4 regions of the Pseudarthrobacter sp. LT1 genome follow, and region 2 is predicted to be linked to each of the others. Evidence: riboswitches for the same ligand, from Rfam matches in the RefSeq annotation. Region 2 holds a riboswitch; each other region holds the start of a gene.
What was found. Region 2 has a riboswitch for S-adenosylmethionine ahead of VIK36_RS13825 (aminotransferase class V-fold PLP-dependent enzyme). Riboswitches for the same ligand answer to the same signal wherever they lie in the genome.
Positions count from the first base shown of each region.

Region 1: another riboswitch for S-adenosylmethionine. It lies ahead of VIK36_RS19975 (DUF1737 domain-containing protein); the one in region 2 lies ahead of VIK36_RS13825 (aminotransferase class V-fold PLP-dependent enzyme).
Region 3: another riboswitch for S-adenosylmethionine. It lies ahead of VIK36_RS02950 (cobalamin-independent methionine synthase II family protein); the one in region 2 lies ahead of VIK36_RS13825 (aminotransferase class V-fold PLP-dependent enzyme).
Region 4: another riboswitch for S-adenosylmethionine. It lies ahead of VIK36_RS07220 (bifunctional o-acetylhomoserine/o-acetylserine sulfhydrylase); the one in region 2 lies ahead of VIK36_RS13825 (aminotransferase class V-fold PLP-dependent enzyme).

Region 1 covers NZ_CP141830.1:4,243,063-4,246,948, reverse strand. Annotated here, with positions in the region: partial or broken gene VIK36_RS19990 (DUF222 domain-containing protein) at 1-167, opposite strand, end outside; gene VIK36_RS19985 (O-succinylhomoserine sulfhydrylase) at 414-1,622, opposite strand; gene VIK36_RS19980 (rhodanese-like domain-containing protein) at 1,623-2,033, opposite strand; gene VIK36_RS19975 (DUF1737 domain-containing protein) at 2,030-2,305, opposite strand; SAM riboswitch class IV at 2,319-2,434, opposite strand; gene opgC (OpgC domain-containing protein) at 2,604-3,886, shown strand, end outside.
Region 2 covers NZ_CP141830.1:2,940,792-2,944,677, forward strand. Annotated here, with positions in the region: gene VIK36_RS13815 (ribosome small subunit-dependent GTPase A) at 1-656, shown strand, start outside; gene hisN (histidinol-phosphatase) at 701-1,513, shown strand; SAM riboswitch class IV at 1,666-1,779, shown strand; gene VIK36_RS13825 (aminotransferase class V-fold PLP-dependent enzyme) at 1,816-3,234, shown strand; gene VIK36_RS13830 (class I SAM-dependent methyltransferase) at 3,320-3,886, shown strand, end outside.
Region 3 covers NZ_CP141830.1:600,798-604,683, reverse strand. Annotated here, with positions in the region: gene VIK36_RS02955 (M14 family zinc carboxypeptidase) at 87-1,151, opposite strand; SAM riboswitch class I at 1,370-1,474, shown strand; gene VIK36_RS02950 (cobalamin-independent methionine synthase II family protein) at 1,488-2,696, shown strand; gene VIK36_RS02945 (uracil-DNA glycosylase) at 2,908-3,537, shown strand; gene VIK36_RS02940 (DUF3151 domain-containing protein) at 3,661-3,886, opposite strand, start outside.
Region 4 covers NZ_CP141830.1:1,538,764-1,542,649, forward strand. Annotated here, with positions in the region: gene VIK36_RS07210 (HNH endonuclease signature motif containing protein) at 1-1,396, opposite strand, end outside; gene VIK36_RS07215 (VOC family protein) at 1,606-2,412, opposite strand; SAM riboswitch class IV at 2,407-2,521, shown strand; gene VIK36_RS07220 (bifunctional o-acetylhomoserine/o-acetylserine sulfhydrylase) at 2,566-3,886, shown strand, end outside.

The sequences.
Region 1 (3,886 bases), 1.3 Mb from region 2:
TCCAGTCGTTCCAGACGGATCTCATACCGCCGCTGCAACACATCCACACCGGCACAAGCACCGGCCCCGGCAGCAAGGAAAGAGTCCTCACTGTTCAGCGAATCGAGGGCGGCAACAGAGGCATCGATTGACGCCAGCACCACCCCGACACCACCGCTGATTCCCATACCGACATCATCCAACGAGGCACTGACATCGTATTTGGCCGCCACGGATTACTTTTTGGGTGGCATGAGCCTCCTGCGGCCGGCTCGGGAACTTCAGGTGCAAGGAACCCATGCAACTGTGGGGCGACCGTGACACACTCCGGCGCGTGACGCCGTCGTACGCCTTCGAAGCTGAACTTTGATACCGCATTTCCCCCGGCCAGAGGGTCCACATACTGCTGGAAACTCAGGCAGGACCAGCCGCCGCTAGATCTGCTTCAGCGCCTGCTCCAGGTCGCGGAGGAGGTCCTCCGGGTCCTCGAGCCCCACCGAGAGCCGGACCACGCCGTCACTCAGGCCGATGGCGGCCCGCCCCTCCGGGCCCATCGCCCGGTGGGTAGTGGTGGCGGGGTGCGTGATCAGGGACTTTGCATCACCGAGGTTGTTGGAGATATCGATGATCCGCAGCCCGTCCAGCAGCGCAAACGCCGCTTCCTTGCCCGTGCGTCCGCCGGAAGGAGCGAGCTCGAAGGTAAGGACCGTGCCACCGGCACTCATCTGCTTTGCCGCCAGCCCGTACTGCGGGTGCGACTTCAGGAGCGGGTACTTCACCCAGCCCACCGCCGGCTGTTCCTCCAGCCATTCTGCCAGCCGAAGGGCGGTCGCCGAGGAGTGGTTGACGCGCAGGCCCATGGTCTCCAGGCCCTTGGTCAGAACCCAGGCGTTGAAAGCGGAAAGCGCGGGGCCGGTGTGCCGCATCAGCTGCTTCACCGGTCCGTCGATGAATTCCTTGGTGCCCAGGATGGCACCACCCATCACCCTGCCCTGCCCGTCGATGTGCTTGGTGCCGGAGTAGACGATCACGTCGGCGCCGAGGTCCCCGCAGCGCTGCAGCAGGGGAGTGGCAAAGACGTTGTCCGCCACCACGGTGGCCCCGGCCGCATGCGCCAGTTCACTGACGGCTGCGATGTCCACGATCTCCTGCATGGGGTTCGACGGGGACTCGAAGAAGACGGCGGTGGTGGGCTTGGACAGGGCTTCGCGCCACTGGTCCAGGTCCGGCCCGTCCACGAAGACCGTTTCCACGCCCCAACGGGGCAGGATCTCATTCAGGATCACAAAGCACGAACCGAACAGTGACCGGGCGGCCACCACCCGGTCACCGGCAGCCAGCAGGGCACCCAGCGCGGTGAACACGGCGGACATGCCCGACGCCGTCGCGAAGCATGCTTCGGCGCCTTCCAGCAGCCTGAGCCGTTCCTGGAAGGTGGCCACGGACGGGTTGCCGTAGCGGGAGTAGACAAAGCGCTCGTCCTCGCCGGTGAAGGCGCGTTCAGCTGCCGCGGCTGATTCGTAGACGAACCCGGAGTTCAGGAAGATGGCCTCGGATGTTTCCTGGAAGTTGGAGCGGTCCAGGCCTCCGCGGACTGCCTGGGTGTCGGGGTTCCAGCCGGGGGCGTCTGGGTTGAAGGCCACTTAGTTCTTTCCGAGGTTGGTGGGGAGGCCGCGGTTCTTCCAGCCATTGACGGTCCGCTCGCCGTAGCGGTCGGGCTCGCCTTCGAAGCCCTCCAGCACGCTGTACGCGGTGAAGCCGGCCTGGGTGGCGGCAGTTGCGGCCGCGATGGACCGCTGGCCGGAACGGCACAGGAACAGCAGTTCCGCGTGGGGATCCTCCGGCGCCTGCTCCTGCAGGTCCTTGACGAAGTCGGGGTTGGGGATACCGCCGGGAAAGGTCCACTGGATGAACAGGGGATCGTTGTCCGTGGCTTTGGTGTCCGGGATGCCGATGTGGGCCCATTCGCCCTCGGTGCGGACGTCCACCAGGATGGCGCCCTGCTCCAGCTTGGCCCAGGCTTCCTGCGGCGTCAGGTCTCCGGCGTAGCTCATGCGTGACCCTCGCCGTCGAACTCGCCCTCAAATTCGGCATCATGCTGGTCCACGGCGGTCGCCACGGCGGCATCAGCTGAGGCGATGGCGGCCGGAAGGACGATTGCCTGCGCAACGATGACGGTGGTGCCGTTGAAGGTTGCCGCCGGGCTGCCGTGCAGGACATAGCCGTCGGCGAGTGCAGCGGAGATCCGCTCACAGAATTCACGGTTGTCCGCGCCGGTAATCAGGCGGTAGGACAGTTTTTCGTCAGGGGCGGGTGCGTCGGACACGACGGATCTCCTTCTTTCACGCTTGCAGCTCGAATCGGTCGATATGCCGAGTATTCACCTGAGGCACCCCGCCGCGAAAGGGAGGGTTGCCGACCGGCAAGTCAGGGCTTTGCACCGGTACTCATTACTCCCCAAAAACGTAACACCTGCCGCGCCCCGCCGCATCGCCGCCGTCGTCATGTTCCGTAATTGAGCCGTCCGCGACACGGCACGGGTAATGCCCGCGGGCCGATAAAGTTCTTACCGGGGGGCGCCGCCCCGTATCCAGAGCAATGAGTACCGGGGGGTCCTTGTCAGCATGCGGGCACACGTATCGCACCACCACGCCGCCATCCGGCGGAACCGTCCGCGTTCCATCGCAGCCTTTTTCGCCGCGGCCATCATCGCCCTCCTGGCCCTGGTGGTCCCGGCCGGACCGGCGCACGCCGCGCCTGCTGCACCGGACAAGGGCAAGCCCTGGCTGGGGGCGGTCCTCGAGTGGGGTGAGGATACGGCTGCGGGCTTCAGTGACCGGCTGGGCGCCAGCCCTGCCGTCTTCGGCCATGACATCACCATTCCCTACCGCGAATCGGAGCGGAACGACATGGACGGCTTCCTGCAGCAGACTGCTGCCAAAGGCGCCCACGCCCTGCTCACGGTGAAGCCGTCGGTGCCCCTGGACCAGCTCGGCACGGCCGAGGCGGAAGCGTTCGCAGCACAAGTGCGCGACCTGGCGTCGGGGTTCAAAGGCCAACTGCTGGTCCGGTTCGCCCCCGATATGAATACCGGCTGGGTGGCATGGGGCCAGCAGCCGGCCACGTACCGGCAGGCCTTCCAGGCCGTGGCGGCAGCCTTCAAGAAGTACGACGGCGGCCGGGCCGCCATGGTGTGGGCGCCCTACCTGGGCAAGGACTACCCCTTTGAACGGAACCGGAATGCCCCGGAGCCGGGAAGCGAGGGGTTCTCCCTCCTGGATACGAATGGGGACGGGGCCTGGAACGGAAGCGACAGCGCCTATGCTCCCTATTACCCCGGCGATGACGCCGTGGACTGGGTGGGCCTGACCGCCTATCACGACGACACTTCCGGCGGGGCCGCCGTCAACACCACGCCGCGTCCCGGTGAACTCCAGGAGATGCTGACGGCATCCGGCAGCGAAAACTTCTACGGCACCTACGCCGAGGGACGCAAAAAGCCATTCCTCCTCCAGACCTCGGCCTTCTACAGCCCTGCGTCCGGTGGGGCACCCGAGGCGGACATCAAGACGGGCTGGTGGGACCAGGTGGTGGCCACTGCCACGTCACCCGCTTTCGCCGGGACGGCCGCCGTGGTGTGGGACGAACGGACCAGCACGCGGGATACCGGCGTGGCAAGCATCAGCTGGCTGCTCACGGGAAGCCCGGATATTGCCAAGGCCGCCCTGGACAGGCTGAAGGCATCGCCGATGGTCACCGGACCTGTCACGGATGTGGCGTCCACAGGCACCTTCGTGCGGGCCAACACGCTTTCCGGCGCCGCCCCCTGGACCGTTGGTGCCGCCATGATCATCCTCCTGGTGGCCCTGTGGCAGGTTCCCCGCCGGATCAACACCGCCACGTCCTG
Region 2 (3,886 bases):
CCGGAATCGAGCCGATCCTGCTGGTCACCAAGGCCGACGTCAAGGATCCTGCGGAGTTGCTGTCCAACTACACCCATCTGGACTTCCCAGTGATCATCAGCCGGACTGCGGATGCTCGAGCCTCGGGGATCGACGCAAGGTCCGACGACGGCCTCTCGGCAAGGCTGGACAGCGCTGCGGTCGCCGCCCTGCGCGACCACCTCGACGGCAAGGTCACCGTAATGCTGGGGCACTCCGGCGTGGGCAAGTCCACCATGGTGAACGCGCTGACCGGTGCCGAGCGGGCCACAGGTGGAGTAAACGCGGTCACCGGGCGCGGCCGCCACACGTCGTCGTCAGCCCTGGCCCTGCGCCTGGCAGACGCGCCGGCCGGCAGCTGGATCATTGATACCCCCGGCATCCGTTCCTTCGGACTGGCACACGTGGACCCGGACCGGATCCTGCGCTCTTTTCCCGACCTCTCCCCCGGCATCGAAAACTGTGAACGCGGCTGCAAGCACACTGTAAACGCGGTGAACTGCGGCCTGGACGACTGGGTGGCAGGCGGGCACGCAGGTCCCACCGGCCCGGCACGCCTGGCATCGCTCCGGCGGCTGCTCGGCGCTGACCCCCGCATGGAAGCACAGGAAACCAAAGAGCTCGGCAGCGTCAACTGACGCGTTCTCCCGGCAGAAACGTCCGCAGACGGTAGTTTGTAACCATGATCCAACCCGCTTCGAGCTACAACGATGACCTGCGCCTGGCCCATGTCCTGGCCGACTCCGTGGATGACCAGACCATGGGCCGCTTCAAGGCCCTGGACCTCCACGTTGAGACCAAGCCGGACCTGACGCCCGTCACCGACGCCGACAAGGCAGCCGAGGAGGCCATCCGCGGCCAGCTCTCCCGCTCGCGGCCACGCGATGCCGTCCTGGGCGAGGAATTCGGCAGCACCGGGCACGGTTCACGGCGCTGGATCATCGATCCCATTGACGGGACGAAAAACTTTGTCCGGGGCGTCCCGGTCTGGGCCACGCTGATCGCCCTGGTGGACGAAGGCGAGCCCGTGGTGGGCGTGGTCAGCGCCCCGGCCCTCGGCAAGCGCTGGTGGGCGGCAAAGGGCATGGGCGCGTACATGGGCCGGTCCCTGGCAGCTGCTACCCGGCTGCGGGTCTCGAACGTGTCCAGCCTCTCCGACGCCTCCCTCTCCTACTCCAGCCTGACCGGCTGGAAGGAACGCGGAAACCTCGACGAATTCCTTGGGCTGACCGAGGACGTCTGGCGGACCCGGGCCTACGGTGATTTCTGGTCGTACTGCATGGTGGCAGAGGGCTCCGTGGACATCGCCTGCGAACCGGAGCTCAACCTCTACGACATGGCTGCGCTGGTGCCGATCGTCGTTGAGGCGGGCGGCCGGTTCACCTCCCTCGAAGGCGAGGACGGACCGTTCGGCGGGAACGCGCTGGCCACCAACTCGATCCTGCACTCAGAGGTGCTGCACCGCCTCAACCCGTATTTGGACGACCTGCTGTAACTGCCACGATTTGCCCCCTTAAACGAACATTGCGACGCAGGACACCTCCAGACGGGGGTGTCCGGCGTCGTTTATTCGATATTGCGTAATAAAGCCCTTAACAATTGCCGCGGCTTCAATCCTGGCCGCCCCATGTCCTACGCTTTTATGCAGGTCACGAGTGCCAGCGCAAAACCCCGGTTTGCTGGCCGGCAACCCTCCATTCGCGGCGGGGTGCCCCGGGTGACGACCAGGCCGGTCCGGAGTGGATGCGGCAAGCGCGGATTCCCTATGCCGGAGTCCTGTATTCAAGTGAGGTCTCTGTGACAACTGCCACCGTCTCCCCCCAACCCGCCATTGCCGAAGGCCGCATTGCCGGCGATCGCCACGCCGTTGCCGGCCGTCCCCTTGCTGCCGTCACGGGCGCCGAAATCCAGGCACCGCTGATTTCCGGCGGCCACATCCGGTACGCGAACCTTGACTACGGCGCATCCGCTCCGGCGCTCTCCGTGGTCTCCGCCTACCTGAACGAGATCCTGCCCTACTACGCGAGCGTCCACCGGGGGGCCGGCTACGCGTCCCAGATCAGCACGTCCGTTTACGAGAACGCACGCAGCATTGTCCGGGACTTCGTGGGCGGCCGGCCGGACGATTCGGTCATCTTCACCCGCAACACCACCGATTCGCTGAACCTCCTGGCCGGCTGCCTGCCTGCCACCAACGGCCGGCATGACGGCGAAGTCCTCTACCTGGACATCGAACACCATGCCAACCTCCTGCCGTGGCAGGGGGTTCCGCACCGCAGCATCGTTGCCGCCGACACGGTGGCGGGCACCCTGGACGCCGTCCGGACCGAACTGGAGCAGGGCGGAGTCAGCCTGCTGGCGGTCACCGGCGCCTCCAACGTCACCGGCGAGATTCTTCCCATCCGGGCCCTGGCCGCGCTGGCCCACCAGCACGGTGCCCGGATCGTGGTGGACGCGGCCCAGCTCGCTCCGCACCGCCGGGTGGACATCAGCGCGGACGGCGTCGACTACCTCGCCTTTTCCGGCCACAAGCTGTACGCGCCGTTCGGCGCGGGTGTCCTGGTGGGACGTCCCGACTGGCTGGACACCGGCGTCCCGCACCTCGCCGGCGGCGGGGCGGTCAAGGAAGCACGGCTCGACGGCGTCAGCTGGGCCACCGGGCCGGCCCGCCATGAGGGGGGCTCGCCGAACGTCCTCGGCGCCGCCACCCTGGCCCGCGCCACCCAGGTCATCGCCGAACTCGACCAGGACCGGTGGCATGCCCACGAGTCAGCGATCAGGTCTTTCCTGGTGGAGGGCCTGCAGGACATCGACGGCGTCACCGTCCACCAGATCTTCAAGGACACCAACCCGGAAACGGACACCATCGGCGTGGTCAACTTCTCGGTCGAGGGCTACGACGCAGGGCTGGTGGCCGCCTACCTTTCCGCAGAGCACGGGGTGGGCCTGCGCGACGGACGCTTCTGCGCCCACCCCCTGCTGAAGCGCCTGGGCCTGCCGTCCGGTTCCCTCCGGGCAAGTTTCGGCGTGGGTTCGCGGCTGGAGGACGCCGAACGCCTCCTCACCGGCATCCGGACACTGCGCAGCAACGGACTGGGATGGGACTACGTGGTGGACGCGGGCCGCTGGGTGCCCGCCAACGATTTCCGCACCTACCCGCACTGGGCGCCCAACACTCCCGGGACGGCCGGCGCAGCCCCCTGCCTCGACGACTGAGCGGCGGGGCGGCGACTGCCTGCTGATGCCGGGCATGCGGTAAATTCGAAGGACATCCGCAGGCAGCACCAGAAGGAGGCCACGCGTGGTTCGGGGTGGCCCCAGGCTTGATCACGGCCGGCGCACGGAGCTCGGGCAGAGCTTCCAGGACGGCGGCCGCCACTACCAGCGCGTCCGGCCCGGCTACCCTGCGGAATCTGCACGGTGGCTGGTACCGGCCGGAGCCCATGACGCCCTGGACGTGGGCGCGGGTACGGGAAAGTTCACCGCGTTGCTGCTGGCCATGGGGCTGAACGTCACCGCCGTCGACCCCTCTGCGGACATGCTCGCCCAGCTGAAGGCCCACTGCCCCGCCGCCACGGCTGCGCCGGGGACTGCCGAGGCGACAGGCCTTCCCGACGCTGCCTTCGACGTCGTCACTGTTGCCCAGGCGTGGCACTGGTGCGACCCCCTCGCGGCAAGCACCGAGCTGGCGCGCGTCCTGCGCCCGCACGGAACGCTCGGCCTGGTCTGGAACCAGCTGGACACCTCCATCCCCTGGGTGCACCGGCTTTCCCGGATCATGCACGCCGGCGATGTGTACCGGCCCGGCCACAAGCCCGTCGTCGGGCCCGAATTCCACGGGCTCGAAGGGCACGTCACCCACTGGCAG
Region 3 (3,886 bases), 2.3 Mb from region 2:
CCAAGTTTAGCCGATAGGGCACTTTGTCCACTGTTTGTGGCCCGCCGCGGCCCTTTCTGCCAAAAGGCCGCGGCGGGCGGTGCCGTCTATTCGTCCTCAGCCTCCCCGGCGGGCCGGGACGTCTGTTCGGCGAGCGTGTTCCAGAAGGAGGTGTCGGCGTCGGCAATGGACCCGTCCGCGATGGCCGCGGCCGTGGAGGTCAGCGTGGTGACGGTCTGCTTGATCAGGTAGCCGTTGCTGCGCTGCCCAAGTGCATAGCCGTCCAGGTAGTGGTCCGACATGCCGCGCATCTCGAAGAGCAGGGTGGCGATGCCGTACTCCACGGAGATGCCGTTGCGGCTGATGGTTTCGGCACTGCCGCCCTGGTACTTGCCCAGGTGTCCCCAGCCGGTGGAGTCGACGTTGTTGAAGACCACCGCGCCGAGCTGCTTGGATTTTTCGACGACGGCGGGGTCGGCGTTGGGGGTGGTGGGGTACAGGATGGAGCCGGATACCAGCTTGCCGTCACGCTCCGCCCGGGTGCCCTGGTGGTGCAGGTCGATCATGTAGTCGATCCGGTATTTGCGCATGACGTTGTTGTGCAGCGCCTGGGTCTCCGGCTGGATCTTGGCCACATGGTCGCGGTTCAGGTCCACGCCCTCGGCGTTGTAGCGGGTGAGGTGGCGGTCCCCCTTGGCAAGGTAATTGTCCAGGGAGAAGTTCACGTCGCCCATGGCGCCGTCCGCATTGAGCATAGGCACCACCAGGATGTTCACACCTTTGAGGATGTCCGCGGATTTGCCGGTCCCCAGGTGCTTGATGAACTCCATGGCGCCCTCGGTGGTGAGCTGCTCGTTGCCATGCTGCTGGGTCAGGTACAGGATGGTGGGCTTGGCCGGGTCCGAAATGTACTTGACCAGGTGGATGTCGCGCCCCTTGACCGTCTGCCCGATGACCTCCAGCTCCATTGCCGGCTGGCGGGCGTCCTGGTCCTTCAGGAACGAAACCATCTGTTCGTACGTGGCGAGCTTGGACGTGGTGATCTGGCCGTTGCCGTCGTAGTTGGGGCCTTCGCCTACCGCGTGCGCCAGCGGGGCGGGTCCTGCGACGACGGCCAGCGCCAGGGCGCCGGAGACGGCAAGGGTCCCGAAATTTGCCAGGGATTTCTTCACAGTGCGTTACCTCTTTCGAGTGCATCGGGGTGCGCCGGCCAGCTCCATCGCGGGCGGCGGTATGTGACCTCAGCCAACCAAGCTTAACGAAACCTGTCAATAACCTGAACAAAAGCTGTAAGCATGCTGTTTTCGGCAGGGAAGCCTCAGACGCGACCGCCGCGACATAAAGCGGAGCAGACTTGCCCCGGGGCAGGCATCTGGATTTATGTGAGAGTGAACCATCCGGAGCGGCCGAGAGACCTGGCTCGATGACGCCGCAGCAACCACGGCCCCGCAGGCTTCCTGCCGGCCGAAGGTGCTACTGCCAGGACCGATGGAAAGGAAGATTCCAGCATGTCCCTGAACACCGACCACATCCGCGTCACCCACGCAGGATCCTTGCCCCGCACCCCGGAACTCATCGCGGCCAATGCCGCCAAGGAAACCGACGGCGTCACCCCTGAGTTCCTGGAACTCCTGGAGGCCTCCGTGGTGGAGGTGGTCCAGCGCCAGAAGGACCTCGGCATCGACATCCCCAACGACGGCGAATACGGGCACACGATGTCCAGTTCCGTGGACTACGGTGCCTGGTGGAACTACTCCTTCGCACGGCTGGGCGGCCTGGAGCCGACGAATGTGGACCGCTGGGCCGATGCGCAGGTGCACCGCTCTTCCCCCGGCAACATCGTCCTGACTTCCTTCCCGGACCGGCGGGACCGGCAGGCGTTCAACGAGGCCTACAACGATCCCTCTTCGGGCATCCTGTCCCACCGCAAGAGCGTCACGCAGCCCAAGATCGCCGGACCCCTGACCTACACGGGCCAGGACCTGGTGGCGTCGGACATCAGGAACCTGAAGACCGGCCTCGCCGCCGCCGGGTTGTCGGACGGCTTCGTAGCGTCCCTCTCCCCCGGCTCCTGCGCCCGCGTGGCCAACGAGTACTACACGTCGGATGAGGAACTCGTCTACGCGTGCGCGGATGCCATGCGGGAGGAATACAAGGCGATCATCGATGCCGGCCTCACCGTGCAGCTCGATGATCCGTCCCTGGCCGAGAGCTGGGACCAGATCAATCCCGAGCCATCCCTGGAGGACTACCTGAAGTTCATCCAGCTGCGCGTCGAGGCCACCAACTGGGCCCTCCGCGACCTGCCCCAGGAACAGATCCGGCTGCACGTCTGCTGGGGTTCCTGGCACGGCCCGCACACCACGGACATCCCGTTCGCCGACATCGTCGGCTCGGTGCTGCAGGTCAACGCCGGCGCATACTCCTTCGAAGCGGCCAACGTCCGGCACGAACACGAATGGCGGGTATGGGAGGACACCAAGCTCCCCGAGGGCAAGGTGATCATCCCGGGCGTCGTCTCGCACGCCACCAACGTGGTGGAACACCCGGACCTGGTGGCAGACCGCATTGTCCGCTTTGCCGACGTCGTGGGCCGCGAGAATGTCATCGCCTCCACCGACTGCGGCCTGGGCGGCCGGGTCCACCCGCAGATCGCCTTCGCCAAGCTGGAGGCCCTCGGCGAGGGCGCCCGCCGGGCCACCAGCCGCCTCTGGTAGCTGCGGGAGGCGAAGCAAAAACCCGCCGGTTCCGTGCCCTGGCTGAATCAGGTGCACGGGACCGGCGTTTCGTTTCCCGGGGCTTGCTAAACTGGGTAAGGCCGACCAGGAATCGGCCCACCCCAATCAACCGCCGCTGATGTGTCGCGCCCCCGCGTGCCCATTTCCGTGGCGGCAGCAACGCCAATCCCCGCAGGAGAACCAGCACTTCATGACAGCCCTGGCACCCGAAACATTCCACGAACAGCTCATGAGCCGCCGCTACGACCCCAGCGTTGCTGCCGTTAACGAGCTGTGTGATTCCCTTCGGGAGACCAAGCCCGGAACCGTGGTCCCCTACGTGGATCCCATGCACGACGTGGAGGAATGCCGCATCATCAGCCTGTTCTCCAACATTGGCGAGGCGGACCCGTCCGGGTTCATCACGGCCGGGGACCAGGATGCCGCGACCCGCATGCTTGGCCTGCAGTGGAAGCTGGGCCTGCGCCCCGAGTTCGTGATGCCGTGGAACGTCCACCCGTGGCACGTCCCCGGTGAGGCCAACGGCAAGTTCACTCCCGACCAGATCCAGGCAGGCCTGAAGCCGCTGCTGAAGTTCCTGGCACTGGTGCCCCGCGCCTCGGTCATCGTGGCGCACGGCACCGAGGCCAACCGCCTGGCCAACCTGCTGCTGAAGACCGAAGTGCCCCTGCTGTGGCGCCGCGGCCTGAAGACCTACAAGGTCCGGTCACTGAGCGGCCGCGCCTTCGCCGGTTCCCCGGCGCGCCAGGAGGAGTACCTCGAGGACATGCGCGCGGCCTACGCCGACGCCATGGCACGCACCGGAATCGCCAAGCCTTAAACGACCGACGGCGGGTGGTCACCTTTCCAGGAAAGGTAACCACCCGCCGTCGTCGTATCCAGGGGCCTCCGCCGCCGAGGGTTCCCTGGCTCAGCGAAGCGAAGCCAGGGAGGCGGTAGGGACTTACTTGCCCTCGATGGCTGCCTTCGCCGTGGGGTCCGAGTCGTTGAGGAACTTTTCGATCCGCTCCGGCTCGTCAGCCTCGCCGATGGCAGACGAAGCCCTGCCCAGGGAGTAGAGGGCCCGCAGGAATCCGCGGTTGGGCTCGTGCTCCCACGGGATGGGCCCGACGCCGCGCCAGCCATTGCGGCGCAGCGAGTCCAGGCCGCGGTGGTAGCCCACCCGGGAG
Region 4 (3,886 bases), 1.4 Mb from region 2:
CATCCACCGGCAGAAATCCTGGTGGCCAGTGCGTTGGGTCGGCATCCTGGTGGTCGGCGTTGTAGTGGCGTCCGGTGGGTGAGGTCCAGCCGGGCGCATTGTTTTCGGTTGCGGGGTCGGGTGTCCATTGGCTGTTGTGTTTGAGCCGGTGGTGCTTGGGGCAGAGCTGTGCCAGGTTGCTGACGTTGGTGGTGCCGCCGTGTTCCCAGGCGGTGAGGTGGTCGGTGTCGTTGTCGGGGGTGCGGTTGGTGCAGCCGGGGAAGGTGCATATGGTGTCGCGCAGCCTGATCCAGCGTTTGATGGCCTCGGTGAGCCGGTAGTTTTTGCGGCCGATTTCCAGTGCTGCCCCGTCCCTTGGGTCGACCAGGACCCGGTAGACGGAGTCCGCCCCGTCCGCGACGAGATTGCGGGCCATGGACGCCGGGATCGGCCCGAAACCATCCAACACTGCGGGTTCATCGGTCTGGCCGAGGAGGGAGAGTACGGGCACGGTGACCAGGACGTCGGCCCGCGGGGTAGGGACCTTCCCGATCTCTGTGGGTTTCCCGGTTTGTGTGGTGTGCCCGGCGCCGAGGAGGAGGCTGGCGGCGATGTCGGGGCGGAGTTGGGTGAGGGTGCGGGGTTCGTCCGGGCCTTGGAATCCGCGGGCGGTGGCGGTGGTCCGGTTCCAGATGGCGCACGCGGTGTCCCCTGGGAGGTAGAGGGAGATCCAGGCCATGCCATCCCGGTCGGGGGTGTATTCCATCCGCCGGTCAGCCACGCCCTTTGCATGGCGCTTCTCGATGGAGTCGGGGTGGTGGCGTTCCCGCCAGCTACGGACCTTGGCCCGGAACCGGGAGGGTACGAGGTCTCCGGGGGCCGCGCCGCGGGCGGGGTTCGGCGCAGCCGGGTCGAAGAAGTGCGCCACCAGAGACGCCACGCCCTCGGAGGTGAGGCCTTCGCTTTCGTCGGCAATGATGCGGGCGTGCTGCCAGGACATCGCGCCCGCGGCCAGGGCTTGGAACACCAGTGGCGTGGAACAGATCCGCCGTGACTGCTCCACCAACGCGCCCGCGGCCGCAGAACTGATGGTCAGGACTCCCGCGATCTCCTCCACCACCGACATGTCAGCGTACATGCGGTCCTGGATCGAGGCGTCCGGCGGCGTCATCGCCTGCTGGAACTCAACGGCCTCAGCGGCGTCCCATGCCTTCACCGCAGCGAGCTGCGCCTCCAGCCGCGCCGTAAGCTCCAGGCGTTCCAGCCGGAGCTCGTACCGCCGCTGCAGCACGTCAACACCGGAACCAATGCCGGCGCCGGCAGCCAGGGAAGTATCCTCGAAATCCAGCGCATCGAGGGCAGCAACAGAGGCATGAATACCCTCCAACGCCACCGCAACACCACCGCTGATTCCCATAGCAACATCATCCGAGCAGGCACTGACATTCGAAGTGTTGGCCGTTTTAGTTGACGCCGCCCGGGACTCCCGACCCGGCAGCCACTTAGAACGAATTCGGCCGCCATTGGGTGGTGACGCCGTTGTCACCACCCAATGGCGGCCGAAGCTTGCCTGGGCGCAACCCAGGAACCTCCCGGACAGGGCCGGAAAGGAGGGAGGGAGGAGCGTCAGATAGTGACGGCCCCGTTGGCGGTCTCAAAGGTGACCGAGAGGATGCCCGGCGTCCCGTGCGGGGCGACCCATTCGACCGCAACGTCCTCGAGCGGCTTCTCCACCGGCTCACCCAGCCACTCGGTGACGCGCGAGGCGGAACCGGCGATGGTCAGGCAGCTCATCTTGAGGTTGCTCTCGTACGCATTGGACGGGTGGAGCGATGGATCGCCCTCCCACTTGAGCATGTACGGGACCTGGGGATCGGCGATGAGGCCCAGGATGCCAATCTGCTTCCAGACCAGCTCGCGGCCGTCCGGGAATTTGCGGTTGCCGTTCACGGCGGCGCGGCCCAGGCGTTCCTCGAAGGGGGCGAGGTCGTCCACTTCGACGCACCAGCCCATCCACCCGCCACCGGCAGCGGAACGGGCACGCACTGCCTGCCCGAAGGGTGCCTTGTCCGATGCCGGGTGGTCCAGTACCTCGACAACTTCGAGGTACTTGTGCCCGGCGAGCGGAATGATCATATTTCGGGTTCCGAAGCGGGGGTGTACGCCACCCTTCACTGCCTCAACGCCGAGGGCAGTTGCAATACGTTCGGTAGTGGCCGCGAGGCCATCGTGTTCACAGGCGTAAGAGACGTGATCCATGCGCATGCGAACATCTTGGCACTTTGTGATCCGGCTCTCAGCTAAGGGTGCCCTTACTAGCATTTGTCGTGCCTGGCGCCCCGGGTACCGGAGCCAACAGGGGCGCCGGAAGACCATGTTCGTCACAATGCTGTCCACAGCGGCTGTCCGGTTCCTAGACTGGGCCCAGGTCATGAGTGCCAGCGACAAGCCCCGGCTCGCTGGCCGGCAACCCTCCATCCGCGGTGGGGTGCCCCGGGTGAGGACCTGGCTCTCCGGCAACAGCCGGGAGCAAGCGCGGCCCGTACTGCCGGTGAGCATGCCGGGCCCATGTCAAAGGAGATTTGGATGTCCAACGGATGGTCCTTCGAAACCCGCCAGATCCATGCAGGCCAAACGGCGGACAGCGCCACGGGTGCCCGCGCCCTGCCCATCTACCAGACCACGTCATTCGTGTTCCCCAGCGCTGAAAGCGCTGCCAACCGTTTTGCCCTGGCTGAACTTGCGCCCATCTACACCCGCATTGGCAACCCAACCCAGGACGCCGTCGAGCAACGGATTGCCAGCCTCGAAGGAGGCCTGGCCGCGCTGCTGCTGAGCTCCGGGCAGGCCGCGGAAACCTTCGCTGTCCTGAACATCGCCGAGGCAGGCGACCACATCGTGGCCAGCCCCAGCCTTTACGGCGGAACCTACAACCTGTTCGCCCACACGCTGAAGAAGTTCGGCATCTCGGTGACCTTCGTAGCCGATCCGGACAACCTGGACCAGTGGCGCGATGCCGTCCAGCCCAACACCAAGCTCTTCTTCGGTGAAGTGGTCTCCAACCCGCGCCAGGACGTCCTGGACATCGAGGGCATCTCCCAGGTGGCCCACCAGGCGGGCGTGCCCCTGATCGTGGACAACACCCTTTCAACCCCCTACCTGATCCGCCCGCTGGAGTGGGGAGCAGACATTGTGATCCACTCGGCCACCAAATACCTTGGCGGCCACGGCTCCGCCATCGCCGGTGTCATCGTCGATTCCGGCAAGTTCGATTTCGGCAAGGATCCGGAACGGTTCCCCGGCTTCAACACCCCGGACCCGACGTACAACGGCCTGGTCTACGCACGCGACCTCGGTGAAGGCGGCGCGCTCGGCGCCAACCTCTCCTACATCCTCAAAGCCCGGGTGCAGTTGCTGCGCGACCTGGGCTCGGCCGTCTCGCCCTTCAACGCGTTCCTGATTTCCCAGGGCCTGGAGACGTTGAGCCTGCGGGTGGAGCGCCACGTTGCGAACGCCACGGAAGTGGCGCGCTGGCTGGAGGCAAGGGACGACGTCGAATCCGTCGCCTACGCGGGGCTTCCCTCCAGCCCCTGGTACGAGCGTGGCCGCAAGTACGGACCCAAGGGGACGGGCGCCGTCGTGGCCTTCAACCTGGCCGGCGGGGCAGAGGCGGGCAAGCGCTTCGTCGACGCCCTGGAGCTGCATTCCCACGTGGCCAACATCGGCGACGTCCGCTCCCTGGTCATCCACCCGGCGTCGACCACGCACAGCCAGCTTTCGCCGGAGCAGCAGGTTGTAGCCGGCGTTCACCCGGGCCTGGTCCGGCTTTCCGTCGGCCTGGAGCACATCGACGACATCCTCGCCGACCTGGAGGCAGGCTTCCGGGCCGCCAAGGGCGCCAACCAGT